Regions from separate parts of the Pseudomonas sp. N-1-13 genome, predicted to be linked through region 1. Evidence: predicted binding sites of a transcription regulator. Region 1 holds the regulator's gene; each other region holds the start of a gene.
The links. Region 1 encodes FliA, which starts transcription of late flagellar genes. Its sites were predicted from a motif close to CTAAAGTTTNNNNNNNNNNNGCCGNTAA; they were not measured.

Region 2: a site for FliA is predicted at 8,775-8,802, ahead of AC3I65_RS13005 (methyl-accepting chemotaxis protein). Genes of this name have one in related genera too.
Region 3: a site for FliA is predicted at 8,667-8,694, ahead of AC3I65_RS11265 (methyl-accepting chemotaxis protein). Genes of this name have one in related genera too.

What each region holds. Positions count from the first base shown of each region.
Region 1 is NZ_JBYNRI010000001.1:1,595,655-1,606,109, reverse strand. Features, by position in the region: gene AC3I65_RS07380 (chemotaxis protein CheW) at 1-1,943, opposite strand, end outside; gene AC3I65_RS07375 (protein phosphatase CheZ) at 1,971-2,756, opposite strand; gene AC3I65_RS07370 (chemotaxis response regulator CheY) at 2,775-3,146, opposite strand; gene fliA (RNA polymerase sigma factor FliA) at 3,313-4,056, opposite strand; gene fleN (flagellar synthesis regulator FleN) at 4,053-4,883, opposite strand; gene flhF (flagellar biosynthesis GTPase FlhF) at 5,001-6,350, opposite strand; gene flhA (flagellar biosynthesis protein FlhA) at 6,362-8,491, opposite strand; gene flhB (flagellar biosynthesis protein FlhB) at 8,673-9,809, opposite strand; gene fliR (flagellar biosynthetic protein FliR) at 9,813-10,455, opposite strand, start outside.
Region 2 is NZ_JBYNRI010000001.1:2,876,008-2,886,462, forward strand. Features, by position in the region: gene ligD (DNA ligase D) at 1-905, shown strand, start outside; gene lpxO (lipid A hydroxylase LpxO) at 929-1,828, opposite strand; gene AC3I65_RS12970 (ABC-F family ATPase) at 2,232-3,821, shown strand; gene AC3I65_RS12975 (MFS transporter) at 4,160-5,353, shown strand; gene AC3I65_RS12980 (FMN-dependent NADH-azoreductase) at 5,415-6,023, opposite strand; gene AC3I65_RS12985 (LysR substrate-binding domain-containing protein) at 6,153-7,061, shown strand; gene AC3I65_RS12990 (MmcQ/YjbR family DNA-binding protein) at 7,058-7,411, shown strand; gene AC3I65_RS12995 (DUF1294 domain-containing protein) at 7,415-7,825, opposite strand; gene AC3I65_RS13000 (undecaprenyl-diphosphate phosphatase) at 7,822-8,652, opposite strand; gene AC3I65_RS13005 (methyl-accepting chemotaxis protein) at 8,923-10,455, shown strand, end outside.
Region 3 is NZ_JBYNRI010000001.1:2,470,172-2,480,626, forward strand. Features, by position in the region: gene AC3I65_RS11240 (carbon starvation CstA family protein) at 305-2,365, shown strand; gene AC3I65_RS11245 (YbdD/YjiX family protein) at 2,382-2,579, shown strand; gene AC3I65_RS11250 (efflux RND transporter permease subunit) at 2,847-5,294, opposite strand; gene AC3I65_RS11255 (WD40/YVTN/BNR-like repeat-containing protein) at 5,291-6,397, opposite strand; partial or broken gene AC3I65_RS11260 (hypothetical protein) at 6,633-6,722, opposite strand; gene AC3I65_RS11265 (methyl-accepting chemotaxis protein) at 6,833-8,629, opposite strand; gene AC3I65_RS11270 (DUF4212 domain-containing protein) at 8,877-9,143, shown strand; gene AC3I65_RS11275 (sodium:solute symporter family protein) at 9,155-10,455, shown strand, end outside.

The sequences.
Region 1 (10,455 bases):
ACCACGTTGGTGCGCGACAGGTCGAGGTGGAAGATTTCGTTGACATTGACCAGCGGGAAGGCGAATGCCTGGTTGCCCAGCATCACCATCAGGGTCGGCATGATCGCCAGGGTCAGCGGGACCTTGATGACGATTTTCGAGCCCTGGCCCTTGGTCGAGTAGATGTTGATCGAACCGTTGAGCTGGGAAATCTTGGTTTTCACCACATCCATGCCCACGCCACGGCCCGACACGTCGGAAATCTCGGTCTTGGTCGAGAACCCCGGGGCGAAGATCAGGTTGTAGCACTCGGTGTCGCTCAGGCGGTCGGCGGCATCCTTGTCCATCACACCGCGCTTCACCGCGATGGAGCGCAGTACGTTCGGGTCCATGCCTTTGCCGTCGTCGGAGATCGACAGCAGGATGTGGTCGCCTTCTTGCTCGGCGGCCAATACCACCTTGCCGCTGCGGGGCTTGCCTGACTCTTCGCGCTCTTGCGGCGACTCGATACCGTGGTCGACCGCGTTGCGCACCAAGTGGACCAGTGGATCGGCCAGAGCCTCGACCAGGTTCTTGTCCAGGTCGGTCTCTTCGCCCACCAGTTCCAGGTTGATTTCTTTCTTGAGCTGGCGTGCCAGGTCGCGAACCAGGCGCGGGAAGCGCCCGAAGACTTTCTTGATCGGCTGCATCCGGGTCTTCATGACCGCCGTCTGCAAGTCAGCCGTGACCACGTCCAGGTTCGACACGGCCTTGGCCATGGCTTCGTCCTGGCTGTTGAGGCCCAGGCGCACCAGGCGGTTACGCACCAGCACCAGTTCGCCGACCATGTTCATGATCTCGTCCAGGCGAGCGGTGTCGACCCGTACAGTGGTCTCGGCTTCGCTGGCCGGCTTTTCCGCCGGCGCGGCCGCCGGTGCGCGGGCTGGCGCCGGGGCGGCGGCAGCAGGCTTGGGTGTCTCAGCCTTCGGTTCCGGTGCCTTGGCGGCGGGTTTGGCCGCGGCCTTCTCCGCTGGCGCAGCCGCTGTGGCAGTGGCGGCAGGCGCAGTGGCTGTTGAGGCGGTGCCGACTTCGCTGAACTTGCCCTTGCCGTGCAGTTCGTCGAGCAGTGATTCGAATTCGTGATCGCTGATCAGGTCGCTGCCCGCTGCGGCGGCGGCAGGCTTGGCTGGGGTCGGCGCGGAGGCGATAGCCGAATCCAGTGCGTCCACGGCGAAGTTACCCTTGCCGTGCAACTGATCGAGCAAAGCCTCGAACTCATCGTCGGTGATATCGGAGTTGTCGCCCGCCGCTTTCGGGGCGGCCGGAGCACTCGGGGGGGCGACGGCATCCACGGCGAACTGGCCCTTGCCGTGAAGCTGATCGAGCAGCGACTCGAACTCGGCGTCGGTGATTTCATCGCTGGCGGCGGCATCGGCGGCCGGCGCAGCAGGCGCTGCCGGAGCCTGGGCTTGAGCCTTGACGGCGTTCAGCGAGTCCAGCAGTTGTTCGAATTCGTTATCGGTGATGTCGCCTGATTCCTCGGCGACCGGTTCCTCAACCACTGGCGCGGCTACCGGTGCAGCTTCGTCAGCCGACTGCGGCTCGGCCAGGCGCGACAGCGCGGCGAGCAGCTCAGGCGTAGCAGCGGTGATCGGTGAGCGCTCGCGCACTTCACTGAACATGCTGTTGACCGCATCCAGCGCTTCGAGCACCACGTCCATCAATTCCGAGTCAACGCGACGCTCACCCTTGCGCAGGATGTCGAACACGTTTTCGGCAATGTGACAGCACTCCACCAGCTCATTGAGCTGGAGGAAGCCGGCGCCTCCTTTTACAGTGTGGAAACCGCGAAAAATTGCATTGAGCAGATCCGCATCATCAGGTCGGCTTTCCAGCTCGACCAGCTGTTCGGACAGTTGCTCTAGAATCTCGCCGGCCTCAACCAGGAAATCCTGAAGGATCTCTTCATCGGCGCCGAAGCTCATTAATGGGTGCTCCTAGAGGTCTAAAACCTAAAATCCAAGGCTGGACAGCAAATCGTCCACATCGTCCTGACCGGACACAACGTCTTCTCTTTTATCGGCATGAATTTGCGGACCTTCACCCTGAGAGAGATGTTTTTGTGGATCTTTTTCAGCGAGCATCGCTTCACGGTCGTGTTCGATGCCTGCAAAGCGGTCTACCTGGCTGGCCATCAACACCAGTTTGAGCAGGTTGCTTTCCACTTCGGTGACCAGTTGGGTCACCCGCTTGATCACCTGGCCGGTCAGGTCTTGATAGTCCTGAGCCAGCAGAATGTCGTTGAGGTTGCTCGCCACGGCGCGGTTCTCGGCGCTACTGCGCGTCAGGAAACCGTCGACCCGACGGGCCAGCTCGCGAAACTCTTCAGCCCCGACTTCGCGCCGCATGAAGCGACCCCAGTCGGTGCTCAAGGCCTGGGCTTCATCGCTCAGGCCATTGACCAGCGGCGTTGCGTTCTCCACCAGGTCCATGGTGCGGTTGGCCGCGGCCTCGGTCAGCTTGACCACATAACCCAGACGCTCGGTCGCGTCGGTGATCTGCGAGACCTCCTCGGCCTGCGGCATGTTCGGATCGATCTGAAAATTGACAATCGCGCTGTGCAGTTCACGCGTGAGCTTGCCCACTTCCTGATACAGACCGCGGTCACGGGTCTGGTTGAGCTCATGGATCATTTGAACCGCATCGCCAAAGCGGCCTTTCTCAAGGCTGTCGACCAGTTCGCGGGCATGTTTTTTCAGGGTCGATTCGAAATCACCCATTGAAGATTCGTTATCCATAGCTCCCCCGTGGCGCCGTTAACCGATGCGTTCGAAGATTTTTTCGATCTTCTCTTTCAACGCCTGGGCCGTGAAGGGTTTGACCACGTAGCCGTTCACACCGGCCTGGGCCGCTTCGATGATCTGCTCGCGCTTGGCTTCGGCAGTGACCATCAGCACCGGAAGGTGCTTGAGTTTTTCGTCGGCGCGCACATGGCGCAGCAAGTCGATACCGGTCATGCCGGGCATGTTCCAGTCAGTCACCAGAAAGTCGATGCTTCCGCTGTTGAGAACCGGAATGGCAGTGGTGCCATCGTCGGCCTCGACCGTGTTGGTGAACCCAAGGTCACGCAACAGGTTTTTTATGATCCGCCGCATCGTTGAGAAGTCATCAACGATGAGGATTTTCATGTTCTTGTCCAATTCGACCTCCAAGCAGTCTTAAACGCGCCCAGCACCTGAACGCGCCATTTCAATCAATCCGGCACAACACTCGACAACGGTCTGGAGGACAACAGAGAAAGACTGGCTCAGCACATGCCAGGCCAGCCTCGTTCGCAGTGTCCCCACACTGCTGTCAGCGCGCTCGCCACTCCCCCAAACGCCCCCGCAAACGGGCCGCGCACTGGCTGTGTAACTGGCTGACCCGCGATTCGCTGACACCCAGGACCTCACCGATTTCCTTGAGGTTCAGCTCTTCGTCGTAGTACAGCGCCAAGACCAGTCGCTCACGCTCCGGCAAATTGGCAATCGCATCCGCCAGCGCGCTCTGGAAACGCTCATCTTCCAGGTCACGCGATGGCTCCATGTGAGCACTCGCGCCGTCCTCGTGCAGCCCTTCGTGTTCGCCGTCCTGCAGCAGGTCGTCGAAACTGAACAGGCGACTGCCCAAGGTATCGTTCAAAATCCCGTAATAATCATCGAGACTCAATTGGAGTTCGGCCGCAACCTCGTGATCTTTAGCGTCACGCCCGGTTTTAGCTTCAATGGCGCGAATGGCGTCACTGACCATGCGGGTATTGCGATGCACCGAACGCGGCGCCCAATCACCCTTACGGACTTCATCGAGCATCGCCCCGCGAATGCGAATACCGGCATAGGTCTCGAAACTGGCGCCCTTGCTCGCGTCGTATTTGTTCGACACTTCGAGCAGGCCGATCATGCCCGCCTGGATCAGGTCTTCAACCTGGACACTGGCCGGCAACCGCGCCAGCAAGTGATAGGCGATACGCTTGACCAGAGGCGCGTATCGCTCAATCAATTCGTACTGGGCGTCCCGTGCCGATTTCTTGTAGAGATGGTTGTAACCGCTGGCTGTCATAACACGGGCCCTGCTGTTTGTTGCACGAGACGCTCGACGAAAAACTCCAGATGCCCGCGAGGGTTGGCTGGCAGTGGCCAGGTATCAACCTTCTGGGCAATAGCCTTGAACGCCAGTGCGCATTTGGAACGGGGAAAGGCTTCATAAACCGCACGTTGCTTCTGGACGGCCTTGCGTACGCTTTCGTCGTAGGGCACAGCGCCGACGTATTGTAGGGCGACGTCCAGGAAACGATCCGTGACCTTTGTCAACTTGGCGAACAGGTTGCGACCTTCCTGCGGGCTCTGGGCCATGTTGGCCAGGACGCGGAAGCGGTTCATGCCGTAGTCACGGTTCAATAACTTGATCAGGGCATAGGCGTCGGTGATGGACGTCGGTTCGTCGCAGACCACCAGCAAGACTTCCTGGGCAGCGCGTACGAAACTGACGACCGAATCACCGATACCGGCAGCGGTGTCGATCACCAGCACATCGAGGTTGTCACCGATGTCGCTGAAGGCCTGGATCAGGCCGGCGTGTTGAGCCGGGGTCAGGTGAACCATGCTCTGGGTGCCCGAGGCAGCCGGCACGATGCGAATCCCGCCCGGCCCTTGCAGCAGCACGTCGCGCAGTTCGCAGCGGCCCTCTATCACGTCCGCCAGCGTGCGCTTGGGCGTGAGCCCCAGCAGCACGTCGACGTTCGCCAGGCCCAGGTCGGCGTCCAGCAGCATGACCCGTCGGCCAAGCTCTGCCAGAGCCAGGGACAAGTTCACTGACACGTTAGTCTTGCCGACGCCACCTTTGCCGCCGGTCACCGCGATCACCTGTACGGGATGCATGCTGCCCATGTTCGTTCTTTACCTTGTCTTACTTAGACGGAGGCCACATTACTGGCTGCGCGCTCGCATGAAGGAACAATGCATGGCAGACCATCGATGTAGGTACAAAAAATATTCATGATTACCTCAGCCGACCTGCTTGGTCGGGCTGTGGTAGATATCAGCGAACATATCAGCCATGGCTTCTTCGCTGGGTTCTTCCTGCATTTGCACACTCACGGCACGACTGACCAGTTGATGACGGCGCGGCAGATGCAAATCATCCGGGATCCGCGGCCCGTCGGTCAGGTAGGCCACCGGTAAATCATGACCGATCGCCAGGCTCAACACCTCGCCCAGGCTTGCCGTTTCGTCCAGCTTAGTCAGGATGCAGCCGGCCAGCCCGCAGCGTTTGTAGCTGTGGTATGCGGCGGTTAGAACCTGTTTCTGGCTGGTGGTTGCCAACACGAGATAATTTTTTGACCGGATCCCACGCCCGGCCAGGCTTTCAAGCTGCATGCGCAGGGCCGGATCGCTGGCTTGCAGGCCGGCGGTATCGATCAGCACGACGCGCTTGCGCAGCAGCGGTTCCAGCGCCTGGGCCAGGGACTGGCCCGGATCCACATGGGTCACCGACACATTGAGGATCCGGCCCAAGGTCTTGAGTTGTTCCTGGGCACCGATACGGAAACTGTCCATGCTCACCAGGGCGATGCTCTGGGCGCCGTACTTGAGTACATAACGCGCCGCGAGCTTGGCCAGGGTGGTGGTCTTGCCCATGCCGGCCGGGCCGACCATGGCAATGACGCCACCTTCTTCGAGAGGCTCGACTTCCGGTGTGGCGATCATCCGCGCCAGGTGCGCCAGCAACATGCGCCAGGCCTGACGAGGTTCTTCGATATCGTTGATCAGCGCCAGCAGGTCGCGGGACAACGGACCGGACAGGCCGATGCGTTGCAGGCGACGCCACAGGTTTGCCTGGGCCGGACGGTTGCCTTGCAACTGGTTCCAGGCCAGGGAGCCGAGCTGAACTTCCATCAGTTCACGCAGGCTGTTGAGTTCGAAGCGCATCGAGTCCAGGGCGCGCGGGTCGACGCCACCGCCTGAGGCAGCCTGAACCGGCGCCGGACGACGCGGCTCGGCCTTGGCCTGCTCGACCAGTGGCTCAGCAGCGGTCAACGGCAATCCAGCGGTCAGAGGCTGGCCGGCGAACAATTGACGATTGGTGCCCGCGCTGGCTTCGCCGTCACTGCTGCGCAAGCTCAATTCGGCCTGGGCACTGGCGATGCGCGACTGGGTCTTGCGCAGCTCATCCTCGAGTTCCATGTTGGGAACACGTGGGGCCAGCGCCGACAATTTGTAATCCAGAGCCGCCGTCAGCTCGACACCGCCGGCGATCCGACGGTTGCCGATGATGGCGGCTTCAGCGCCCAGCTCGTCACGAACCAGCTTCATGGCCTGACGCATATCGGCGGCGAAAAAACGCTTCACTTGCATAAACCACTACCTCAGCCGTTGGGCCCTACTGTCGCAACGATGGTCACTTGCTTGTTGTCCGGTATTTCCTGGTACGCCAGCACATGCAGCCCCGGGACCGCGAGGCGCCCGAATCGCGAAAGCATCGCGCGAATCGGACCGGCCACCAGCAGGATCACCGGTTGGCCTTGCATCTCCTGCCGCTGGGCTGCATCGATCAGCGAACGCTGCAGCTTCTCGGCCATGCTTGGCTCCAGCAGAACGCCCTCTTCCGAGCCTTGTCCTGCCTTCTGCAGACTATTGAGCAATATCTGTTCCAACCTTGGCTCCAACGTGATCACAGGCAGCTCCGACTCAGTGCCTACAATGCTTTGGACGATTGCACGGGATACGCCAACCCGCACCGCAGCCACCAGAGCGGCGGTATCTTGACTCTTGGAAGCGTTGTTGGCGATAGCCTCGGCAATGCTGCGAATGTCGCGCACCGGCACCTGCTCAGCCAACAGCGCTTGCAACACCTTGAGCAATTGCGACAACGAAACCACGCCAGGCACCAGCTCTTCGGCCAGCTTCGGCGAGCCTTTGGCCAGCACTTGCAGCAATTGCTGGACTTCTTCGTGACCGATCAGCTCGCTGGAGTGCTTGTACAGAATCTGGTTCAAGTGGGTCGCGACCACGGTACTGGCGTCCACCACGGTATAGCCAAGGGACTGGGCCTGGGCCCGCTGGCTGATTTCGATCCATACCGCTTCCAGGCCAAAAGCCGGATCCTTGGCGGTAATGCCGTTGAGCGAACCGTAGACCTGTCCCGGGTTGATCGCCAGTTCACGGTCCGGGTAAATCTCGGCTTCGGCCAGGATCACCCCCATCAGCGTCAAGCGATAGGCACTTGGCGCCAGATCGAGGTTGTCACGAATATGTACGGTGGGCATCAGAAAGCCCAGGTCCTGGGACAGCTTCTTGCGCACACCCTTGATCCGCGCGAGCAATTGACCACCCTGATTGCGGTCCACCAAGGGGATCAGACGGTAACCGACTTCCAGGCCGATCATGTCGATCGGCGTCACGTCGTCCCAGCCCAGCTCCTTGGTTTCCATGGCACGAGCCGGCGACGGCAACAGTTCCTGCTGACGCTTGACCTCCTGCAGAGCCTGAACCTTTTGTACGTTCTGTTTCTTCCAGAACAGGTAGGCGCCACCCGCCGCCAATGCGGCCATGCTCAGAAACGAGAAATGGGGCATCCCGGGGACCAGGCCCATCACGGCCATCAGTCCGGCTGCAACGGCCAACGCCTTGGGCGATGCAAACATCTGCCGGCCGATCTGCTTACCCATGTCTTCGGAGCCGGACGCACGGGTCACCATGATCGCGGCAGCTGTGGATAACAACAGTGATGGCAATTGCGCCACCAAACCGTCACCAATGGTTAACAGCGCGTAAACCTTGCCGGCATCACCGAATGTCATGCCATGCTGGAAGATACCGACAGCCATACCGCCGATCAGGTTGATGAAGAGGATCAGCAGGCCGGCGATGGCATCGCCGCGCACGAATTTGCTGGCACCGTCCATGGAGCCATAGAACTCGGCTTCCTGGGCCACTTCCAGACGACGGGCCTTGGCCTGGCCCTGATCGATCAGGCCAGCGTTGAGATCGGCGTCGATTGCCATTTGCTTGCCGGGCATTGCATCGAGGGTGAAACGCGCACTCACCTCGGAAATCCGTCCGGCACCCTTGGTCACCACGACAAAGTTGATGATCATCAAAATGGCGAAGACGACGATACCCACCACGTAGTTTCCGCCGATCACCACTTCACCGAAGGCCTGGATCACCTTACCGGCAGCGGCGTGGCCTTCATGCCCGTGGATCATCACCACCCGGGTGGACGCCACGTTGAGCGCCAGGCGCATCAGCGTCGCCACCAGCAGAATGGTCGGGAACACCGCGAAATCCAGTGGCCGCAATGCGTACACACACACCAGCAGTACAACGATGGACAAAGCAATGTTGAACGTGAAGAACACGTCCAGCAGAAACGGTGGCACCGGCAGCATCATCATGGCGAGCATGACCAGCAGCAACAACGGCACGCCCAGATTACCCCGGCTGAGGTCGGCTACGTTGTTGCGCGCGGTGTTGAATAACTGAGAGCGATCCACCAATAATCCCCGTTCCTGTGAAGCAAACTTTTGACGCCCGAAACGGGCGCAGACGGGGTATTGCAAGAAGCCTTCCAACTTTTGTCAGAGGCTGAAATAGAGGCGCTAGCCAAGGCGCTGAATGCAATCGAGGCTCGCTCCCACTGGTTCTGCATCCGAGCGCAATCAGCACAGGCCCGAGTCAGGAGTCGCGGCGCAAATCCGGTGGAATCGGCAAATCCTTGAGAGGCTCGGGGCGCTTGCCCTTGCCGGCGCGGTGTTGACGGATCTGATAGACGTAGGCCAACACCTGGGCCACGGCCAGGTACAGGCCTCCGGGGATTTCCTGGTCGAGTTCGGTGGAGTAGTAAATCGATCGCGCCAACGCGGGGGACTCGAGCAGCATCACTTCGTTGGCTACGGCAATCTCGCGGATTTTCAGCGCCAGGAAATCACTGCCCTTGGCCAGCAACACCGGAGCATTGCCTTTATCGGGGTCGTACTTGAGTGCCACGGCGTAGTGAGTCGGGTTGGTGATGACCACGTCGGCATCCGGGATCGCCGCCATCATCCGGCGCTGGGACACTTCACGCTGCAACTGGCGAATCCGTTGCTTGACCTCCGGCTTGCCCTCCTGGTCCTTATGCTCGTCGCGGATCTCCTGCTTGGTCATCATCAGCTTCTGCTTGCTCTGATACAGCTGGATCGGCACGTCGATGGCGGCGATCAGAATCAAGCCGCAAGCCATCCACAAGGTACTCCAGCCCACCAGCTGCACGCTGTGGATAATGGCCTGCTCCAAGGGTTCATGGGCGATGCGCAGCAAGTCGTCGATATCGGCCTGCAGTACCGTCAGGGCGACAAACAGGATCAGGAAAAACTTCCCAAGCGCCTTGAGCAACTCCATCAGCGCCGTGCTGGAAAACATTCGCTTGAGGCCGTTGGCCGGGTTCATCCGACTGAACTTGGGCGCCAGGCTCTTACCGGCAAACAGCCAGCCCCCCAGGGAAATCGGGCCAATAATGGCCGCCAACAGCAGAAAGATCAGGATCGGTTGCACGGCCAGGATCGCGATCTTGCCGGAGTGCAGCAGGTATTGCCCCATGGCACCGGGACTGAGCAGTACCTCGCGGGGCAAGGAAAAATTCAGGCGCATGATTTCCAGCAGATCCAGGGCCAGCCCGCCGCCATAAATCAACAGACCGCCCGCCCCGGCCAACATCACCGCCAGGGTATTGAGCTCCTTGGAGCGCGCAATCTCGCCCTTGTCCCGAGACTCCTTCTTGCGCTTCTCCGTGGGGTCTTCTGTCTTGTCCTGCCCACTCTCGCTTTCGGCCATGGTTCAGCGCGCCTGTGCCATGTCGCGTAACAGCTGCAGGGCCTGGGTCGCCAGCGGCTGGTACTGATTGAGAATATCCCCCAGGCTGATCCAGAAAATCACCAGGCCCAGCACCAGGGTCAACGGAAAACCGATGGAGAAAATGTTCAACTGCGGCGCCGCCCGGGTCATCACGCCAAAGGCAATATTGACCACCAGCAACGCGGTAATCGCGGGCAATACCAACACCATCGCCGCCCCTAGAACCCAGCCAAGCTTGCCGGCGATGTCCCAGAAATGATTGACCAGCATCGCGCTGCCCACCGGCAATGTGGTGAAGCTCTCGGTCAACACCTCAAACACCACCAGGTGCCCGTTCATGGCCAGAAACAGCAGGGTCACCAGCATCGTCAGGAACTGCCCGATCACTGCGCTGTTCACACCGTTGGTGGGGTCGACCATGGAGGCGAACGCCATGCCCATCTGGATCGAAATGATTTGCCCGGCCACCACAAACGCCTGGAAAAACAGCTGCAGCGAAAAGCCCATCAAGACGCCAATCAGAATCTGCTCGGCCACCAGCATCAATGCACTGAGGTCCAGAGCGTTGACCGGCGGCATAGGTGGCAACCCTGGTGCGATGACCACCGTAATCGCCAGAGCGAAA
Region 2 (10,455 bases), 1.3 Mb from region 1:
GTAGCGTACAGGTCTCAGGGCTGGAGATTTCCCACCCTGAGCGCGTCATCGACAGTGTCAGCGGCGTGCAGAAAGTCGAACTGGCGCAGTACTACGAGGACATCGCTCCCTGGATTCTGCCGCACCTGAAGCAGCGCCCGGTTGCCCTGCTCAGGGCGCCAGAGGGAATCGGCGAAGAGCAGTTCTTTCAGAAACACGCCGATCGCCTGGACATTCCCCACATCAAACAGCTGGATCCGCGACTGGATCCCGGGCATGCCGCGCTGATGGAAATCGACAGTGTGCAGTCGCTGGTCAGCGCGGCCCAAATGGGCACGGTGGAGTTGCACACATGGGCCGCCACGCATGATCGGATCGAGACGCCGGACCTGTTCGTTCTTGATCTGGACCCCGACCCGTCGCTGCCCTGGAGCGCGATGATCGAGGCGACTCGCCTGACCCTCTCGGTGCTCGACGAACTGGGTTTGCAGGCCTTCCTCAAAACCAGCGGAGGCAAAGGCATGCATGTCATCGTGCCGCTGGCGCGCAGTGAAGGCTGGGACATTACCAAGGCTTTCGCCAAGGCCATCTCCCTGTTCATGACCCGGCAGATGCCGCAGCGGATCACCGCGACCATGGGGCCGAAGAATCGTGTCGGGAAGATATTTGTCGACTACCTGCGTAACGCCCGGGGCGCCAGCACCGTCAGCGCCTATTCCGTGCGCGCTCGGCCAGGTCTGCCGGTATCCGTGCCGATTGCCCGGGCCGAGCTTGACGGTCTGCGTAACGCCCAGCAGTGGGACATCTATACGGCCCTAGAACGGGCCAGAAACCTGGGCGCCGATCCTTGGGAGGGGTACAACCATCGCCAGCGAATCACGGCCAGGATGTGGGAGCAACTGGATGCGCAAAAACCTGGGGAATGACGCAGGTACGGAGAGTCACCCGCTCATATCCAGATGAAGACCGCCAGCAGACCGCCGAAGAACGCCCACTTCTGCAAGTAATACAGCTTGCGGTTGCGCTTCTTCAGAGCCTTGCCTTGCAGGCGAATCCTGTAAAGCCTGGAAAACGCCCGGTTCAGGCCGCCGGTTTTGTCTCCGGCGTCATTGGGCGCTCCGGCGGCCGCCATCACGGTGCGGCTGAACCAGCGGTTGAAGGCACTGGCCCAGCGAAATCTCATGGGGCGTTCCACGTCGCAAAAGAGAATGATGCGATTGTGAGGCGTGGTGTTCTGGGCGTAATGAATGAACGTCTCGTCGAATATCACCGCCTCGCCATCACGCCAGTGGTAATGCTCACCGTCGACATTGATGTAGCAGCCGGCATCGTTGGGCGTTTCCAGGCCCAGGTGATACCGATAGGACCCGGCATACGGGTCGCGATGACGAACCAGCTTGGAGCCCGGTGGCAGTTCGGCGAACATCGCCGCCTTGATTGAACCGATGCTCTGCACCAGTTCAGTGGTGCGCGGACACAGTTTCATCGCCGAGGGATGACTGTCGGCGTACCACTTCAGGTAGAAACGCTTCCAGCCGGTCTTGAAGAACGAATTGAAGCCCACATCGTCGTACTGGTTGGAACGCTTGATCTCCCCCGCTCGCAGCAAATTCAGGCCTTCGGCACGAATCTCCTGCCAATGGGCCTGCAACGGGCTCAGGTCGGGAAACTGCGCCGGGTTCAGGAAAGGCTTGTTGGGCAGTTTCGAGCACAGGTAAAGCAGGCAGTTGATCGGCGCGAGGAAGGACGAATGGTCGCTCAACTGGCGTCCGAGCTTGTGCCGAACGCGCCCGCGCAGGTGCACATAACCGATAGAGAGAAGATAGATCGCGGCAATGATGAGTTTCACAGTATCCGCACACATCAAAAGTGGACAGGCTGCCACTTCCCGCACAGCCGAACAGCGTGGGGAATGGCGTAAGTGAGATGGCAATTTAGCCACAACTCGTAACCAAAGGTTATCCCTGCGTTGTGAAAAACTGTCTTGCCTGGGTTACACCCTATCGTTAACGCGGCCAGATCAGTACAATTGCCGCCAAACATTACGCGCCCCCTTTTTGGCCGATACCGGATTCCGGCTTCGGCGTACGTCTATTTGGGTCAGGCGCTCCGTATGCTGCTGTCCTCTTATGCCGGATGGACCCTTGCGCTTGCGACCGCGAAGCTTTCGCGCGGTCGGGACCTGCGCAAACAGGTACTGAACAGGTACTGCCGCACCCTTAGCTACTCTGAATGTTCCGCAGGATAAACCTTTGATCTCTACAGCTAACATCACGATGCAGTTCGGCGCCAAGCCACTGTTCGAAAACGTCTCTGTCAAGTTCGGCGCGGGTAACCGCTACGGTCTGATTGGCGCCAACGGTTGCGGCAAGTCGACCTTCATGAAGATCCTCGGCGGCGACCTCGAGCCGTCCGGCGGCCAGGTCATGCTTGAGCCGAACGTGCGCCTGGGTAAACTGCGCCAGGACCAGTTCGCCTACGAAGAATTCACCGTGATCGACACCGTGATCATGGGCCACGAAGAGCTGTGGAAGGTCAAGGCCGAGCGCGACCGCATCTATTCGCTGCCGGAAATGACCGAAGAAGACGGCATGGCCGTGGCCGAGCTGGAAACCGAATTCGCCGAGATGGACGGCTACACCGCCGAGTCCCGTGCCGGTGAACTGCTGCTGGGCCTGGGAATTGGCATCGAGCAGCATTTCGGCCCGATGAGCGAAGTGTCGCCCGGCTGGAAACTGCGGGTACTGCTGGCCCAGGCGTTGTTCTCCGACCCGGAAGTGCTGCTGCTGGACGAGCCGACCAACCACCTGGATATCAACACCATCCGCTGGCTGGAAAACGTGCTGACCCAGCGTTCGAGCCTGATGATCATCATCTCCCACGACCGTCACTTCCTGAACAGTGTCTGCACCCACATGGCGGACCTGGACTACGGCGAGCTGCGCCTGTTCCCGGGCAACTACGACGAGTACATGACCGTGGCGACCCAGTCCCGCGAGCAACTGCTGTCGGACAACGCCAAGAAGAAAGCGCAGATTTCCGAACTGCAATCGTTCGTCAGCCGCTTCTCGGCCAACGCCTCGAAGGCCAAGCAAGCCACCTCCCGTGCCAAGCAGATCGACAAGATCCAATTGGCCGAGGTCAAGCCATCGAGCCGTGTCAGCCCGTTCATTCGCTTCGAACAGACCAAGAAGCTGCACCGTCAGGCGGTCATTGTCGAAGGCATGGCCAAAGGGTTTGACGGCAAGCCGTTGTTCAAGGACTTCAGCTTCACCGTCGAAGCCGGCGAGCGCGTGGCGATCATTGGCCCGAACGGCATCGGCAAGACCACGTTGCTGCGCACCCTGGTCAATGAACTGGAGCCGGACGCCGGTACTGTGAAATGGACCGACGCCGCGGAACTGGGTTACTACGCCCAGGACCACGCCCACGACTTCGAAGACGACGTCAACCTGTTCGACTGGATGGGCCAGTGGACCCAGGGCGGCGAACAACTGGTTCGTGGCACCTTGGGCCGCATGCTGTTTTCCAACGACGAGATCCTCAAGTCGGTCAAGGTCATTTCCGGTGGTGAACAGGGTCGCATGCTGTTCGGCAAGCTGATCCTGCAAAAGCCGAACGTGCTGGTGATGGACGAACCGACCAACCACTTGGACATGGAATCCATCGAGGCGCTGAACCTGGCGCTGGAAAACTACCCGGGCACGCTGATCTTCGTCAGCCACGACCGTGAGTTCGTATCGTCCCTGGCCACCCGCATCATCGAGTTGAGCGCCGATGGCGTGATCGACTTTAGCGGCACCTATGACGATTACCTGCGCAGCCAGGGTGTGCTGATTTAAGAGCAGCGCTGAGTTGTAAGCTTCAAGCTGCAAGTGAAAAGCCCTGTCCGTTGTGACGGGGCTTTTTGTTTTCAAGGTAGAACAGCTTGTGGGAGCACAGCTTGCTTGCGATTTGGCCGTTTCAGTCGACTTGGTATTGGCCGACCTACCGTCATCGCGAGCAGGCTCGCTCCCACAAGGAACCGATGTTCTTCCAAGCCCTGCGGCCAGTGTGGGAGCGAGCCTGCTCGCGATAGCGTCGGCACCATCACCACCCGGGCAAACCGTTAGCCTGCTTTCTTTTATTCCCGCCGCGCGCCATGATGAGCCCCTCTTACCGCTGCCCGCGAACGAGCCTCATGCCAACACACCCATCCACCCCCAGTTCCCTGTCGATCACCTGGCAGATCATCTCCATCGTCTTCTATACCTTCATCGCCTTTCTCTGCATCGGCCTGCCGATTGCCGTGTTGCCGGGCTATGTCCACGAACAGTTGGGCTTCAGTGCCGTGGTGGCCGGGCTGACCATCGGCTCCCAGTATCTGGCGACGCTGCTCAGTCGGCCCATGGCCGGGCGGCTGTCGGACAGTATCGGCACCAAGCGGGCGATCGTTTATGGGCTGTACGGGATCGTCCTCAGTGGTTTGCTGACGTTGCTTTCGACGCTGCTGCAAAGCTTTCCACTGCTGAGCCTGTTGATCCTGATCGCCGGGCGTTTGCTGCTCGGGGTGGCTCAGGGCCTGATTGGCGTGGGCACCATCAGTTGGTGCATGGGCCAGGTGGGGGTCGAACACACGGCCCGCTCGATCTCATGGAACGGCATCGCGTCTTATGGGGCCATTGCCATCGGCGCGCCGCTGGGAGTGGTAATGGTCAGTGAGCTGGGCTTTGTCAGCCTGGGGATCGCCTTGTCGCTGCTGGCCGGCGCGGCGCTGCTGTTGATACGAAACAAGCCATCGGTGCCGGTCATTCGAGGCGAGCGCTTGCCCTTTTGGGCGGTGTTCGGGCGTATAGCACCGTACGGGACGAGCCTGTGCCTGGCGTCGATCGGCTACGGTACGCTCACCACCTTCATCACGTTGTTTTATGTCAGTCGCGGCTGGACAGGGGCGGCCTGGTGCCTGACAGTGTTTGGCGTCTGTTTCATTCTGTCGCGCTTGTTGTTCATTTCCAGCATCGCCCGCTTCGGAGGCTTCAGGACGGCCATTGCCTGCATGTGTATAGAAACCTTGGGGCTGGTGTTGCTGTGGCTGGCACCTTCTACCGCGTTCGCGCTGATCGGCGCGGGGCTGGCCGGTTTCGGGCTGTCGCTGGTGTATCCGGCGTTGGGTGTGGAGGCCATCAAGCAAGTCCCGAATACCAGCCGTGGCGCAGGACTGAGCGCCTATGCGGTGTTCTTCGACCTGGCGCTGGCGATTGCCGGCCCCTTGATGGGCGCGGTGGCGTTGAATCTGGGGTATTCCTCGATCTTTTTCAGTGCGGCACTGCTGTCGATCATCGGACTGGGGCTGACTTTACTGCTGCGGCGCCGTACCGAAACAGCCGCTTATTGATCGACCTTGTGCAAACTCACCAGGCCGGTTCGCCCAGGCCTGGTGTTTTTTTGCGCGGTCTTTAAGCTGCGGCGAATTGCTCGCTGATCTGCAGCTTGGCTTCGTTCATGGCTTTGCTGCGCATTTCGTCACCGTAAGCCAGGCCCTCGGCGCGAACGAACTCGATGTCGGTAATGCCGAGGAAACCGAACATGACCTTCAGATAATCCTCATGCGCTACGCCGCTTGGCTGGCCGGCATGCAGGCCGCCAGAAGTGGAGACGATCACCAGTTTCTTGCCACCACACAGGCCTTCGGGGCCGGCTTCGGTGTAGCGGAAGGTTTGGCCGGCCACGGCGATACGGTCGATCCAGGCCTTGAGTTGAGTCGGAATGGTGAAGTTATACATCGGCGCTGCGATGACCACCGCGTCCGCCGCCAGGAATTCGGCCATGGTCGAGGCACTGAGATCAGTCTCGTGCTTCTGGGCAGCGTCGCGCAGTTCAGCGCTGGTGCCGGCGGCGATCAGGGTCTGGGCGGAAAAGTGGCTGATGGCATCGGCCGCCAGGTCGCGGTAGGTCACGACGACGTCCGCTTCGGCAGCTTTCCAGGCCTCAACCACGTCACGGCTCAGTTGGCGGGACGCGGAATTGTCGCCCAGGATGCTCGAGTCAATGTGCAACAGTTTCATATGAGTGCTCTCCAAGTGAGGATCGCGACCAAGCGATCAATTGAGAACAATCCTATCGATGAAGCCAATAGCCGATAAGTCAGTATTAATGCGATAGTTCGTTCCACTGACAGGACAATAGAACTCGATATGCAAGACCTCAATGATCTGTACTACTTTGCCAAAGTGGTTGAAGCCGGTGGTTTCGCCGCGGCCGGACGCCTGTTGGGTATTCCCAAGTCGCGGCTGTCACGACGTATCGCTGAACTGGAAGAGCGCCTTGGCGCCCGACTGCTGCAACGTACCACCCGCCAGTTGAAGCTCACCGCCGTTGGCGAGCGTTATCTGCGCCATTGCCAAGCCATGCTGCTGGAAGCCGAGATGGCCGATGAAGCCGTGGCGAGCATGTCCACTGAGCCGCGCGGGCGCCTGCGGGTTTCCAGTCCGGTGGGTTTGGCTCATCAGATGCTGGGCGGGGTGATCGCCAGCTTCCTGGAAAAATTCCCTCAAGTGCAGCTGGAAATGATGCTGGTCAATCGGCGGGTTGACCTAGTAAGCGAAGGCATCGACGTGGCATTGCGCGTGCGCGATCTGGGGGACGAAGACCCGCTGCTGATGACGCGACGGCTGCGTCAGGCGCGGCTGATCATGGTCGCCAGCCCGGCGTTCGTCGCAGGACGGCAGATCAATACCCCGGAGGATCTCAAGAAACTGCCGATACTCGGGGCGCTGGACGCCGATCGCCTGGTCCATCTGCGCCTGCTCAAGGCCAACGCAGAGCCCGTCGAACTGGCCCTGGAAGCCCGGCTGGGCATCGACGACTTCATTGTGCGCCGCGCCTGCGCCCTCGCCGGCCTGGGTTTCACCTTGTTGCCGAGCATGTATTGCGAGGAGGAACTGCAGGACGGCACACTGGTGGAATTGTTGCCCGAGTGGTCGCTGCCGGACGGCTGGCTGCAGGCAGTCTATCCGCATCGACGCGGCATGTTGCCAGCGGTGCGCGCGTGGATCGACCACTTGGTAGAAGCATTCGATGGCTGTGGAGATAGAAAAATATGAGCTTGAGCGAAGAGGATGTCGCGCAGTTCTGCCTGGGTTTGCCGGGCGCCAGGGAGGACTACAAATGGGGCGGCGTGCGGGTATTTTCCATTGCCGGCAACAAGATGTTCGCCCTGCAGAACCTGCGGGGCGAATCACTGGCGTTCAAGGTGGACAAGGATCTGTTCCTGGGGCATTGCGACCGCCCGGGGATTCACCCGGCGCCCTATCTGGCGCGGGCTCAGTGGGTCATCATGCAGACGCCCTACCCGCTGGGCGCCGATGAACTGCGTGGCCTGCTGCAGCGCTCCCACCAACTGGTGGTGAGCAAGCTGCCCAAGCGCACCCAGGTGGGTTTGCTGCTGTCGTGAAGCTCAGAAAAGCATCAGCAGATGACTGCCCAGGAATAACTGGTCGATCCAGAACACCTGGTGCAGCAACACGATGAACCAGAACACCACCTGAAACGACACCTTGCGGGTCTTGTGGCGAAACACTTGCTGAGCCAACAACGCCCCGGGCCAGCCCCCGGCCAGCTCCACGGCGTGCAATACGTTTTCCGGGGTGCGCCAGGCGTCAGCGCGGGCCTTGCGCTTGTCGCTCCAGTACAACAGAAACGCCACCACGCTGACGAGCCCGTAGGCCGTCAGCGGCACCCAGGACTCCGCACGCAACCCGAGCAAAAGTGATCCGAGCAGCGGCAAGGCGCACACCAGCGCAAATACCACGAGCTTGAGCCGCAAACTCTGCACGGCTGGGCCCGGCTCACGGCCTGGACGGCTCATGGCTGGGCCGCCGTCCAGTCCACCCAACCGAATTGCCAGGTGGCCAGGATCAACAGGCCGAAAGCGATCCGGTACCAGGCAAATACGGCGTAACTGTGGCTGGCGATGAACAGCAACAAGCCCCTGACCGCGATCATGGCGAAAATGAACGCCGTGACGAAGCCGATGGCGAACACCGGAAAATCCGCCGGCACAAACAGCTCGCGATATTTATAGCCGGAGTAGACCGCCGCGCCGACCATGGTTGGCATCGCCAGGAAGAATGAAAACTCGGTCGCGGTCTTGCGCGACAGCCCGAACAGCAAGCCACCGATGATGGTCGAACCTGAGCGGGAGGTGCCGGGAATCATCGCAAGGCACTGGGCGAAGCCGACTTTCAGTGCATCCTTCCAGGTGATGTCGTCTACCGTTTCGGCGTGCACTGTGTGCTGGCGCTTCTCGGCCCAGAGCATCACGAAACCGCCCAGCACCAACGCCATGGCCACCGTGATCGGGTTGAACAGGTATTCATGGATCAGGTCTGCAAACAACACGCCCAATACCACAGCGGGCATGAAGGCAATCAGCAGGTTGGCCGTAAACCGACGAGCGCTGGGCTGGGTGCGCAAACCCAGTACCACGTCGAAGATCTTGCGCCGAAACTCCCACACCACCGCCAGGATCGCCCCGAGCTGGATGATGATGTTGAACGCCATCGCGCGCTCGCCGCCGAACTCGAGCAAGTCCGCGACAATGATCTGGTGCCCCGTACTGGAGATCGGCAGGAACTCCGTCAAGCCTTCTACCACGCCAAGAATCAGTGCCTGAAAGGCGGTCCACAAATCCATTCATCCCCCAAAAGACTATGCTTGCGCACGTCTCATCAAAATTTAAGCGTTATGCAGGTGTAAACAGCAGGCGCACGGTGACTGCGATTTCTCAAAAAAACCAATGAAAAAACCGGAACAGGCTCAGGTTTTGCGCCGCGGGGCCGAAATCCTATCAGACAAGCCCTGATAACGCTGCCGCGTTATGACTCAGGACACAAAGGCATACCCGCCTGACGCCAGACTCAGGCGGTCGCAGATGACAAGAATAAGAAACCGGAGTGACAGCGTATGAATAGCTTGCGCAGTGTGTCGATCAGCCGACGCTTGTGGCTCATCTTGGTCGTGTCCATCGTGATGTTGTTCACGTTAGGCGCGTTCATGCTTAAGCAGATCCACACCGACCTGTATCAGGCCAAGGTGCAGAAAACCCAGCATGTGGTCCAGACTGCCAGCGGCGTGCTGAGCTACTACCATGGTCTGGAAACGGCTGGCACCCTGACTCGCGAGGTTGCGCAGAAGCAGGCCCTTAGCGCGGTGCGCGGCTTGCGCTACGACCAGAGTGATTACTTCTGGATCAATGACCTGACCCCTGTGATGGTCATGCACCCGACCAACCCGAAACTCGAAGGTCAGAACCTCTCGGCGATTCGCGACCCGAATGGTTTTGCGCTGTTCAACGAGATGGTCGCCATTGCCAAGGCCAAGGGCGCCGGGATGGTGGATTACCTCTGGCCGAAACCGGGCGCCGAGGCGCCGGTGGCGAAAACCTCTTACGTCAAACTGTTCGAGCCGTGGGGCTGGATCATCGGTTCAGGCGTGTATGTCGATGACGTGGAGGCCGAATTCCGCTCTCAAGTGATCAAGGCTTCGCTGATCGGCCTGGCGATCACCCTGCTCATGGGCCTGCTCCTGACCCTGATCGTGCGCAGCATCGTTCGGCCGCTGCAGGAAACGGTCAATGCCATGGCCAACATTGCCAGCGGTGAAAGCGACCTGACCCGCACCCTCGACACCCACGGCCAGGATGAAGTGACGCAACTGGCCCGGCATTTCAATGCCTTTACCGCCAAACTGCGCGAAGTAGTCAGCCAGTTGCAGGACTCGGCCAGGGCCCTGGGGCAATCGTCCAACGACCTGGGTAACGACGCCGCCCAAGCCCAGGAGCGCAGCCAGCAACAATCGCAACAGATGGAACTGGTGGCGACTGCGATCAACGAAGTGACCTACGGCGTGCAAGACGTCGCCAAGAATGCCGAACACGCCGCCAGCGAAATGCGCGACGCCGAATCCCAGGCCCAGCAGGGCCAGGTGAATATCGATGGCAGCTTGCAGCAGATTGACCGACTGTCCCAGACCATTGATCAGGCGGTCGAGGTGATTCGTACCCTGGCCAGCGAAAGCACCCAGATCGGCAGTGTGCTGGAGGTGATCCGCTCCATTGCCGAGCAGACCAACCTGCTGGCCCTCAACGCCGCGATCGAAGCGGCCCGCGCCGGTGAACAAGGTCGGGGCTTTGCCGTGGTGGCCGATGAAGTGCGGCTGCTGGCCCAGCGCACGCAGAAGTCCACCGCCGAGATCCAGGCGATGATCGAACGCTTGCAGAACCACTCCGAAGCGGCGGTGAAAGTCATCAGCGACAGCAGCCGTGCTTCGCAATTGACCATTGAACAAGCCGGGCTGGCCGGCGCCAGCCTCAACGCCATCGGTCAGGCCCTGCGCAATCTCAACAGCCTGAACGCCTCCATCGCCAGCGCCACACTGCAACAGGCCCATGTGGTGGAAGACATCAATCAGAACGTGACCCAGGCCGCCGGCCTCTCC
Region 3 (10,455 bases), 870 kb from region 1:
ATCATAACGCTGTGGGAGCAAAGCTTGCTCGCGATCGCGACGGATCAGCCTGGACTGTTGCCAACAGACCCAGCGTTATCGCGAGCAAGCTTTGCTCCCACAGTCGTTAGCCTGCATTGGCTTTGCATGGGCTCACACAGAGGGATTCCACGAGAATCTACGTAGAACTACGTAGATGGCCCGTACGTAGTACTGCGGATTTATTTATTGACGGCTTCCACGGATATTGGGCCGGCTCCGAATAGTCGGGGCACACTATAAAAACAATCGCCGCAATCCACTGGATATCGGCAGGAGACACGCAATGACAACCCGTCTGGTTAAACACCTTGCCTGGTTTGCCGTGGCTGTTCTGGGAGCTTGTGCGTTGAGTGTCGTGGCCTTGCGCCGCGGCGAACCGATCAACGCCCTCTGGATCGTCGTCGCAGCCGTGGCCATCTACCTGGTCGCCTACCGCTACTACAGCCTGTTCATCGCCAATAACGTGATGCAACTCGATGCGCGCCGGGCCACCCCCGCCGTGCTCAACAACGATGGCCTGGACTATGTCCCGACCAACAAACACATCCTGTTCGGCCACCATTTCGCGGCCATTGCCGGTGCGGGGCCGCTGGTCGGGCCGGTACTGGCGGCGCAGATGGGCTACCTGCCCGGTACGCTCTGGCTGATCGCCGGGGTGGTGCTGGCCGGTGCCGTGCAGGACTTCATGGTCCTGTTCCTGTCCACTCGTCGCAACGGTCGCTCCCTGGGCGACATGGTCCGCGAAGAGATGGGCCGCGTTCCCGGCACCATCGCGCTGTTCGGCTGCTTCCTGATCATGATCATCATCCTCGCGGTGCTGGCGCTGATCGTGGTCAAGGCCCTGGCCGAGAGCCCGTGGGGGATCTTCACGGTGATGGCGACCATCCCGATCGCGATGTTCATGGGCATCTACATGCGCTACATCCGCCCGGGCCGCATTGGTGAAATCTCCCTCATCGGCGTGCTGTTGCTGCTGGGTTCGATCTGGCTCGGCGGGCAAGTGGCCGCAGACCCGGTCTGGGCCGAGGCCTTCACCTTCACCGGCGTGCAAATCACCTGGATGCTGATCGGCTACGGTTTTGTTGCCGCGGTGTTGCCGATCTGGCTGATCCTGGCGCCGCGCGACTACCTGTCCACCTTCTTGAAGATCGGCACCATCGTCGCCCTGGCGATCGGCATCCTGGTCACCATGCCCGAGCTGAAAATGCCGGCACTGACCCAGTTCACCGACGGCACGGGCCCGGTGTGGAAGGGCGGATTGTTCCCGTTCCTGTTCATCACCATCGCCTGTGGCGCGGTTTCGGGTTTCCACGCGCTGATCTCTTCGGGCACCACGCCGAAGATGCTCGATAACGAAGTCAACGCCCGCTACATCGGTTACGGCGGCATGCTGATGGAGTCGTTCGTGGCCATCATGGCAATGGTCGCCGCTTCGGTGATCGAGCCGGGCGTGTACTTCGCCATGAACAGCCCGGCGGCGATCGTCGGCGGTGATGTGGTGAGCGTGGCACAGACTGTCAGCAGCTGGGGCTTTGCAATCACCCCCGAAGCGCTGCAGGCGGTGGCCAATGACATCGGCGAGACCACCATCCTGGCCCGTGCCGGCGGTGCGCCGACGCTGGCGGTGGGGATCGCGCAGATCCTGCACTCGGTGTTGCCGGGTGAGAACACCATGGCGTTCTGGTACCACTTCGCAATCCTGTTCGAGGCGCTGTTCATCCTCACGGCGGTAGACGCCGGCACCCGTGCCGGGCGTTTCATGCTGCAGGACCTGCTGGGCTCGTTCGTCCCAGCCCTCAAGCGGACCGAATCCTGGGTTGCCAACCTGATCGCCACCGCCGGCTGTGTGGCGCTGTGGGGCTACCTGTTGTACCAGGGCGTGATCGATCCGCTGGGCGGCATCAACACCTTGTGGCCGCTGTTCGGCATCTCCAACCAGATGCTGGCCGGTATCGCCCTGATGCTCGGCACCGTGGTACTGATCAAGATGAAGCGCCAGCGCTACGTCTGGGTGACCATGCTGCCGGCGGTCTGGCTGCTGATCTGCACCACCACGGCGGGCCTGATCAAGCTGTTCGACGCCAACCCGGCGATCGGCTTCCTGGCCCTGGCGCGCAAATACAACGATGCCCTGGCCGCCGGCCAGATCCTGGCCCCGGCCAAGAGCATCGAGCAGATGCAGCACGTGGTGTACAACGCTTACACCAACGCAACGCTGACGGTGTTGTTCCTGCTGGTGGTCTTCAGCATCCTGTTCTACGCGCTCAAGGTCGGCATCGCTGCCTGGGGTCACAAGGAACGCACGGATAAAGAAGCGCCCTTCCAGGCCGTGCCGGACGCCTGAATCGAGGATTGCAACGATGTTCAATGACTTGAGTCGCCTCGGTAAATACCTCGGTCAGGCCGCCCGCCTGATGGTCGGCATGCCCGACTACGACAACTACGTCGAGCACATGCAAAGCAAACACCCGGACAAACCGCTGATGGACTACGAGGCGTTCTTCCGCGAACGCCAGGAAGCCCGATACGGTGGCAAGGCGGGACCCAAGTGCTGTTGATCAACTGATTTCAGGTTGATGAGGTAACCCTGTGGGAGCGAGCCTGCTCGCGATGGCGTCGGGTCAGTTACGATGATGTTGACTGACCCACCGCCATCGCGAGCAGGCTCGCTCCCACAGTTGTTTTGGGGCGGCCTCGGGATTTGCATACACCACCGATCCCCCTTGTGGGGATCTCAGAATTTGCCTACACCCCAGATCCCCTGTGGGAGCGTGCCCGCTCGGGGCCGTACCATCCGGCCCGCGTTTACCCGAGCAGGTGCCCGACTATGTCGTAGAGGCTGTCGTTTGATATGCCGTTCTCCTGAGTGCAGTCACGGGGAGGGGGTAGGGCTTCTGGCCAGGCGCCGGCTTGAGCAGGAAACTGGCGAGGGCCGGGAGCAGCACCAGGGCACCCAGCATGTTCCAGAGGAACATGAAGGCCAGCAGGATGCCCATGTCGGCCTGGAACTTGATGGGCGAGAACACCCAGGTGGCGACGCCGATGGCCAGCGTCGCACCGGTCAGCAGTACGACCCGGCCGGTGAACAGCAGCGAGCGGTAGTAGGCGATGGACAGTGACTCACCGCGGCGCAGGTGCAACTGCAGGATGCTCAGCACATACAGGGCGTAGTCGATGCCGACGACCACACCCAGGGCAATCACCGGCAGCGTGGTGACTTTTACGCCGATGTCCAGCCAGACCATCAGCGCCTCCGCCAGTACCGAGGTCAACATCAAGGGCAGGATTGCGCACGCCACCGCGCGCCAGGAGCGGAACACCAAAAAGCACAGCAGGATCACCGCGCCATACACCCACAGCAGCATTTCACGGTTGGCCTTTTGCACCACGCTGTTGGTCGCGGCCTCGAGACCGGCGTTGCCGGCGGCCATCAGGAAGCGTTCATCGCCTTGATCGTTCGCTGCCGCAAAGGCCTGGATCTCTGTGACCAGCGCCTGCAAGGTCCCGGCCTTGTGGTCGCGCAGGAAAATCCTGAGCATCGACAGGTCGCAGCTGTGGTTGACCAGGCTTTGGGGCGCGTATTTGACCAGGTTATTGATCACCGCCTGGTTGGGTAGCAGGCCGATCCACTTGGGGTTGCCTTCGGTGAGCTGGCTGGTCATGACCTTGACGAACGCGGCAAATGAATCGGTGGCGACCACGCCGGGCTGCTGGCGCAGGCGCCATTCGAGCCGGTCGATGCGTTCGAGCAGGGCGTAGTTCATGCACTGTTGTGGCGCCGAGGTGACCATGACGATGAACACGTCGCTGCGGCTGCCATAGTTGGACGTGATGTAGGCGTTGTCCTGGTTGTAGCGCGAGTCGGTGCGCAGTTCCGGGGCGCTGGGGTCGAGATCGCCGATTTTCAGATGCAGGCTGACCATGAGCCCGCCGACGCCCAGGGCCAGGGCGGCGAGCAAGGTCGGCGCGGCCACCTTGCGTCGGGTAAACAGGTCCAGCCAGCGCCACAGCAGCGGGTGTACCTTTTCCTCCCGTTGTGCTTGCTCGCTACGCAGGCTGCGGGCCGTGGCCTGGGGGCCGACGCCGATGTAGCTCAGCAGAACAGGCAGCAGGATCAGGTTGGTGACGATCAGGAATGCCACACCCAGGCTGGCGGTCAGCGACAACTGGCGGATCACCTCGATCTTGATCAATAGCAGCACGGCGAAGCCGACGGCATCGCAGGCCAATGCCATGAGCCCGACCATGAACAGGCGGCGCAAGGTGTAGCGTGCGGCGATCAGGCGATGGGTACCACGACCGATGTCTTGCCGGTAGCCGTTTATCGTCTGTGCTCCGTGGCTCATGCCGATGGCGAACACCAAAAAAGGCACCAGGACGGTGTAGGGGGCCAGTTCGTAACCGAGCAACGGCAGGCTGCCAAGCCACCAGACCACCGCGATCGATGAGCAAAACAACACCAGCAACGTACTGCGCAGGCAACGGGTGCAGGCGAACATCACCAGGCCGGCGATCAGGATGGCCACGGCAAAAAAGGTCAGTACTTGGGCGAGTCCTTCGATCAGGTCGCCCACCACCTTGGCAAAACCGACAACGTGCAGGCGAATGTGCTCGTTCTGGTACTTGGCGCGGATGTCTTCAAGCTTGGCGCCGAAAACCCCGTAGTTCAGCGGTTCGCCGGTTTCGGTGTCGATGTCCAGCAGCGGTACCAGCAACATGCTCGATTTGAAATCACCGGCGACGATGCTGCCGATTTCACCCGAGCGTTCGATGTTCAGACGCAGTTGTTCCAGGCTGTCGGCCGAACCATCGTAGTGCGAGTCGATGACCTGGCCCTCGTCCAGGCCCGATTCGGTGATGCCCTGCCAGCGCAGGGTCGGGGTCCACAGCGACTTCATATAGGGCCGGTTGACCCCGGGGAGCAGGTACACCTCATCGCTGATCTTTTGCAGGGTTTCGAGATAGTTCTTGTCGAGAATGCTGCCCTGGGTATTTTCCACCACCACGCGGACTACGTTGCCCTGGCCGGCGAGGCTGTCCTGGTTGGCCTGGAAGTTGATGACGAACGGATGATCCTGGGGAATCAGCCGCTGGAAGCTGACATTGAGCGTCAACTGAGGCAACTGCGCGACAAAGAACCCGGTCAGCAGCAGGCAGGCCAACATCAGCCAGGGACGATGGTTGAACAGCAGGCGTTCGAGCAGCGAGCCCGAGCGGGTGTCGAACTGGCGCAGATCCGCGATCACCGGAGCCTCTTCGTGAGTAGTCTTCATGGCGTAGACTCCTGGGCGATCGATAGGGGGGCGGCGAGTTTCTCCGCCGGCAGGGTCACGATGCCGGCCAGGCTGGTGATCACCAGGCTGCCGTCAGTGGCTTGGGCGACAGCAGTCAGCGGTGCGCCCCAACCGAAGGGGACGGGTCGGAAACTGCGGCCCTGGTCCCGGCTGGTGTACACCCGGCCTCCCTGATCGAGCAGCACGACGCTGCCATCGCTCAATTGCAGGCCCGCGTTGAAGCTGGCCTTGGCGCCATCAATGGTGACGGGTTGCCATTGTTGCCCGCCGTCGTCGGAACGGAACACGTTTGCCTGCAGGCCGAACAACAGGAGCCGGTCGCTCGCCAATGACAGCAAGCCGAAGTAGCTGCCCTCACAGGGCGAGGCCACGCGTTTGAAGGAGCCGCCGCCTGGACTTGTCGCCAATAGCAGGCCTTGTTCCCCGGCGATGAACCGTGTCCGACCCTGGGTTTGCAAGGCGTAGAGGTGCAGGCCGTCCGGGTTCTCGACTTGACCGGAGAAGGCCCGCCAAGTCCTGCCCCCATCTCTGCTGCGCAACGCCAGATTGAAGGCGCCGACCACGCTGACGCGATTCGGGCCGTTGAACATCAGGGCCAGGAGAGGTTTGTCCGGGCCGTCGTCCACCAAGCGCTGGGCCGCATTCAGGTATTCGTCTTGGGCCGCTTCATCGAGCGAGGCGGCCTCCTGTTCGGCCTGGGCCAACGTCAGCGCGGCGGCCTGGATACCATCGAGTCGTTTGCGCCAGCTTTCGCCGCCGTCCTCGCTGGACAGCACCACACCCTGATGGCCGATGGCCCAGCCATGGTTTTTGTCGACGAAGGCTACGGCGGTCAGGTTGACATCCACCGGGACCGCGGCCTGATGCCAGGCCTTGCCGTTATCGTCGGACCAGATCACCAGCCCATGTTCACCCACCGCTACCAGGCGTTGCCCGGCGCGTACGATGCCATTGAGCAAGGCGCGTTGCGGTTGCGCCACACTGGGCGCCGGGCGATTGAGCGGGTCTGCCGATGTCGCCGCCGAGGCAATCTGCGCGGCGCCCAGGGTCAGCAATCCCCCGAGCAGCAAGCGTCTGGCCATCGCACGACTTCGTCGGCCCAAGCCAAGGGGACGGTACCTGTTAGCGAGCACCGGAACGTTCCAGTGATTGTGGGGTAAACATGCTGTTTGGTCGTTCATAGAACTTCACCGCCCCCTTGTCGTCGATCAGGTTGAGCGCCGCGTAGTCCTTGGCCTGAAGATTGTAGACAAGGGGGGTGGCGTTGTAGGCCGGCGGGATCAGCGGATAGACGAACAGCGTCAGGGTGGGGGTCTTCTACAACTGGCCCCTGGCGTGCCATGGGGCGGCCACCAGCACTTGCCAGGTGTCTTCATGGAGGTAAAAGCGAGGTTTGGGCACCCTGTGCCGTGCGTCGGAGCGCTATGTGGTGTCCACCATCCAGCCCCGTCGTATTGCACGTTCAGGGCTTGGCGCAGGTTATTTGTCGGGCTTGATATCGCTGTTGTGCCTGGAAATCACTCCGCCAGCAGCACCGCCGCATCGAACCCGACCCGCAAGTTGCCCCAATGGCGGCCGCCGAAGAAGAACGGTACGTCGATCTCGGTCATGATTTCCCCGGTATCGCGCAGGTAGGTCTGGAGCAGGAAGCGTTGGGTGTTGCCCGCCGCGCGCAGGCCGATCGGGTCGTTGAAGATGCGCTTGTTGCGGCACACCGGCAGGTCGACGGCGCGGTCACCGGTCGGTTGTTTCGACACCCAGCTGTTGTTCACTGGGCAATAACCCTTGGTGTCGACGATGAATGAGACTTTGCCGCCCGGGGTGCTGCGGGTGAGTTTGTCGCATTCTTCCTGGCAGACTTGGGCAAAACGCTCGGTGTAGCTGGTCATGTATTGCTTGGGATCGGTGCCGGGGATCAGTTGGTAGTTCTGATCGAACAGGTTGAGGCCATCCTGCTGCAGCGCCTCCAATTGGACCTGGAGGCCGTCGCGGCACTGGCTGGCCCGGGTGATGGCGGCATCCAGCTTGCCATGGCCGAGCACGAACCGGCCCAACAATGCCTGGACCTTTTCAGCGACACCGGACAAGTCACGGGTCGCCGTTGCCGAATGCTGCATGCGCTGGTCAATCGACTGGCTGTCGGCATGGATCTGCGTAACCCGTTCGTTGATACCCGTGTTGGATTCGGCGAAAAGCTGGATATGGGACGCGATATCGGCCAACTTGCCATTGGTGGATTCGAAGTCGCCGATCATGCTTTCGAAATGGCCCGAGGCACGCTCCACGACTTTCTGGGTTTCCCGGGCGCTGTGGCTGATCTGGTTGGTCTGTTCATGTGTGGAACTGACTTCTTCGAGCATGGCGTCGATGTTTCGTGAGATGTCGTCGGTAGCCCGGCTGACATTCTGCGCCAAGGTGCGCACCTCATCGGCCACCACGGCAAACCCCCGACCGCTTTCACCGGCCCGGGCGGCTTCGATGGCCGCGTTGAGGGCCAGCAGGTTGGTTTGGGCAGAGATCTGCTGGATCAGCCCAACGATGGACTTGATGCTCGAAGAACGTTGGTTCAGGGCGCCTACCAGCGTGGCGAATTCATTGAGGCTGCTGGAGATTTCACTGATGTTGCCCGTCACTTCCAGCAGTTCTGCATAGGAGTCGCGAGCCATGCTCAGGTTCTGCGCAGTGGTGCTGGAAATGCCCTGAGTCTGGCGCGAGACTTCTTCGATGCGACCTACGGCGGTGTTGCTCTGGTCCATCACTTCCTTGGCGAAGCGGGCCTGGTGAGTAGCGCTGTCGCTGGAGTCGCTGATGTTTTTCAACGAACGCGCCGATTCGACCGCAATGTGCACGGTCAGCGCCTGGACATTACTGATGATCTCCCGCTGCTTGGCCAGGAAGCGGTTGCAAGTGTCGGCCAGCACGCGGATTTCGTCGTGGGTCACCAGAGGCAGGTCTTTGGACAGGTCGCCTTCGCCGCTGGCGATCTCCTCGAGGGCCTTGGTCATGGCCGTGACGGGGCGCACGATGAGGTGGCGAAAGTACCAGACCATGAAGCTGATCATGCACAGCGTCAGCAGCGCGCCGAAGAGCAGGGCATGGGTGAGGCTGTCGAGCCGGCCTTCGACTTGCCCCAGCAGCGCGGGGTCCAGTTGCGCAGTGTGCAACTGCAGCACAATGTCGGCGCGGGCACTGACTGCCACCCAGTAAAGCAAGCCACTGACCACGACCAGCAGGAAAAGGCTCGACAGCTTTTTGGTGAGCGTATCGAAAAACTGCATCTCGATAGACTCGTACAAGGCCTTTAGCGTCTGCATCCGTTGCTCCCGGGTAAAAAATCACTTTGATTGCATACATTCGACCGCGCACGGCAAAGCTTTAGGGAAATGGGCGATTTGATATCACTGCGGCGGTTTCCGCGATCTTTAACCCGTCCCAGTAAGTGAGGGAACGCGGATGTCAATATCCAGGGTGGCGAAGGTAGACGAAAGTCGTACTAGCGCTCTGCCCAGCGACTGCTACGGTTTGAGTGGAAAACAATAAAAACAACGGGAGTTGATTTCCATGTCCACTCAAAAGCAACAGGCTGCGCGTGCCTACTGGACGGAGAACCTACGCTGGATGCTGGTATTGCTGGCAATCTGGTTCTTGGTGTCGTTCGGCTTTGGCATTTTGCTGGTTGACCAGCTCAACACCATCAGCTTCTTCGGTACGCCCCTGGGATTCTGGTTCGCCCAGCAGGGCTCCATCTACGTCTTTGTGCTCGAGATCTTCTTCTATGTCTGGAAGATGAATCAGCTCGATCGCAAATATGACGTCCACGAAGACTGAGGCCGACGAGCATGGATACCCAAACCCTGATCTACCTGTTCGTCGGCGCGTCCTTTGCGCTCTATATCGCCATTGCCATCTGGACGCGCGCCGGCTCCACCAGCGAGTACTACGTTGCCAGCAAAGGCGTGCACCCGGTACTCAACGGCATGGCCACCGGGGCCGACTGGATGTCGGCCGCCTCGTTCATCTCCATGGCTGGGATCATCGCCTTCGCCGGCTATGACGGCTCGGTCTACCTGATGGGCTGGACCGGCGGCTATGTGCTGCTGGCGATGTGTCTGGCGCCGTATCTGCGCAAGTTCGGCAAGTTCACTGTCCCGGAGTTCGTCGGCGCGCGTTACTACTCGCAGACGGCGCGGGTGGTGGCGGTGATCTGCGTGATCTTCATTTCCTTCACGTATGTGGCAGGGCAGATGCGCGGTGTGGGCATCGTGTTCTCCCGTTACCTGGAAGTGGATATCAATACCGGCGTGATGATCGGTATGGCCATCGTGTTCTTCTATTCCGTGCTGGGCGGCATGAAGGGCATCACCTACACGCAGGTGGCGCAGTACTGCGTGATGATTTTTGCCTACATGGTGCCGGCGATCTACATCTCGATCATGATCACCGGTAATCCGATCCCGCAACTGGGCTTCATCAGCGAGGTCACCGGCTCCGGCCAGAGTGTGATCGAGCGGCTCAACGGGCTGGGTGCGGAGCTGGGTTTCACGGCCTATACCGACGGCACCAAATCGACCACCGACGTGTTTTTCATCACCATGGCGCTGATGGTCGGGACTGCGGGCCTGCCTCATGTGATCGTGCGTTTCTTCACCACCCCGACAGTGCGTGATGCGCGCAAGTCAGCAGGTTACGCACTGCTGTTCATCGCTGTCCTCTACACCACCGCGCCGGCCGTGGCGGCTTTCGCGCGCACCAATCTGCTGACCTCGATCCCCAACGTCAGCTACGCCACCGCGCCAACATGGTTCAAGACCTGGGAAAATTCGGGGCTGATCGCCTGGGCGGACAAGAACAACGACGGCATCATCCAGTATGGCCCGGGGGCAGCCCTGGTCGGCGCGCCGAGCTTCACGGGTGAACGCGGGGCGAACGAGCAGCGGCTGCTGAGCAACCAGGTTTCACCGGTGGCCAACGAACTGTATGTCGACAACGACATCATGGTTCTGGCCAACCCGGAGATTGCCGGGTTGCCAGGCTGGGTCATCGCCCTGATTGCCGCCGGTGGCCTGGCGGCGGCGCTGTCGACGGCAGCGGGGTTGCTGCTGGTGATTTCCACATCGGTCTCCCATGACCTGCTCAAAAG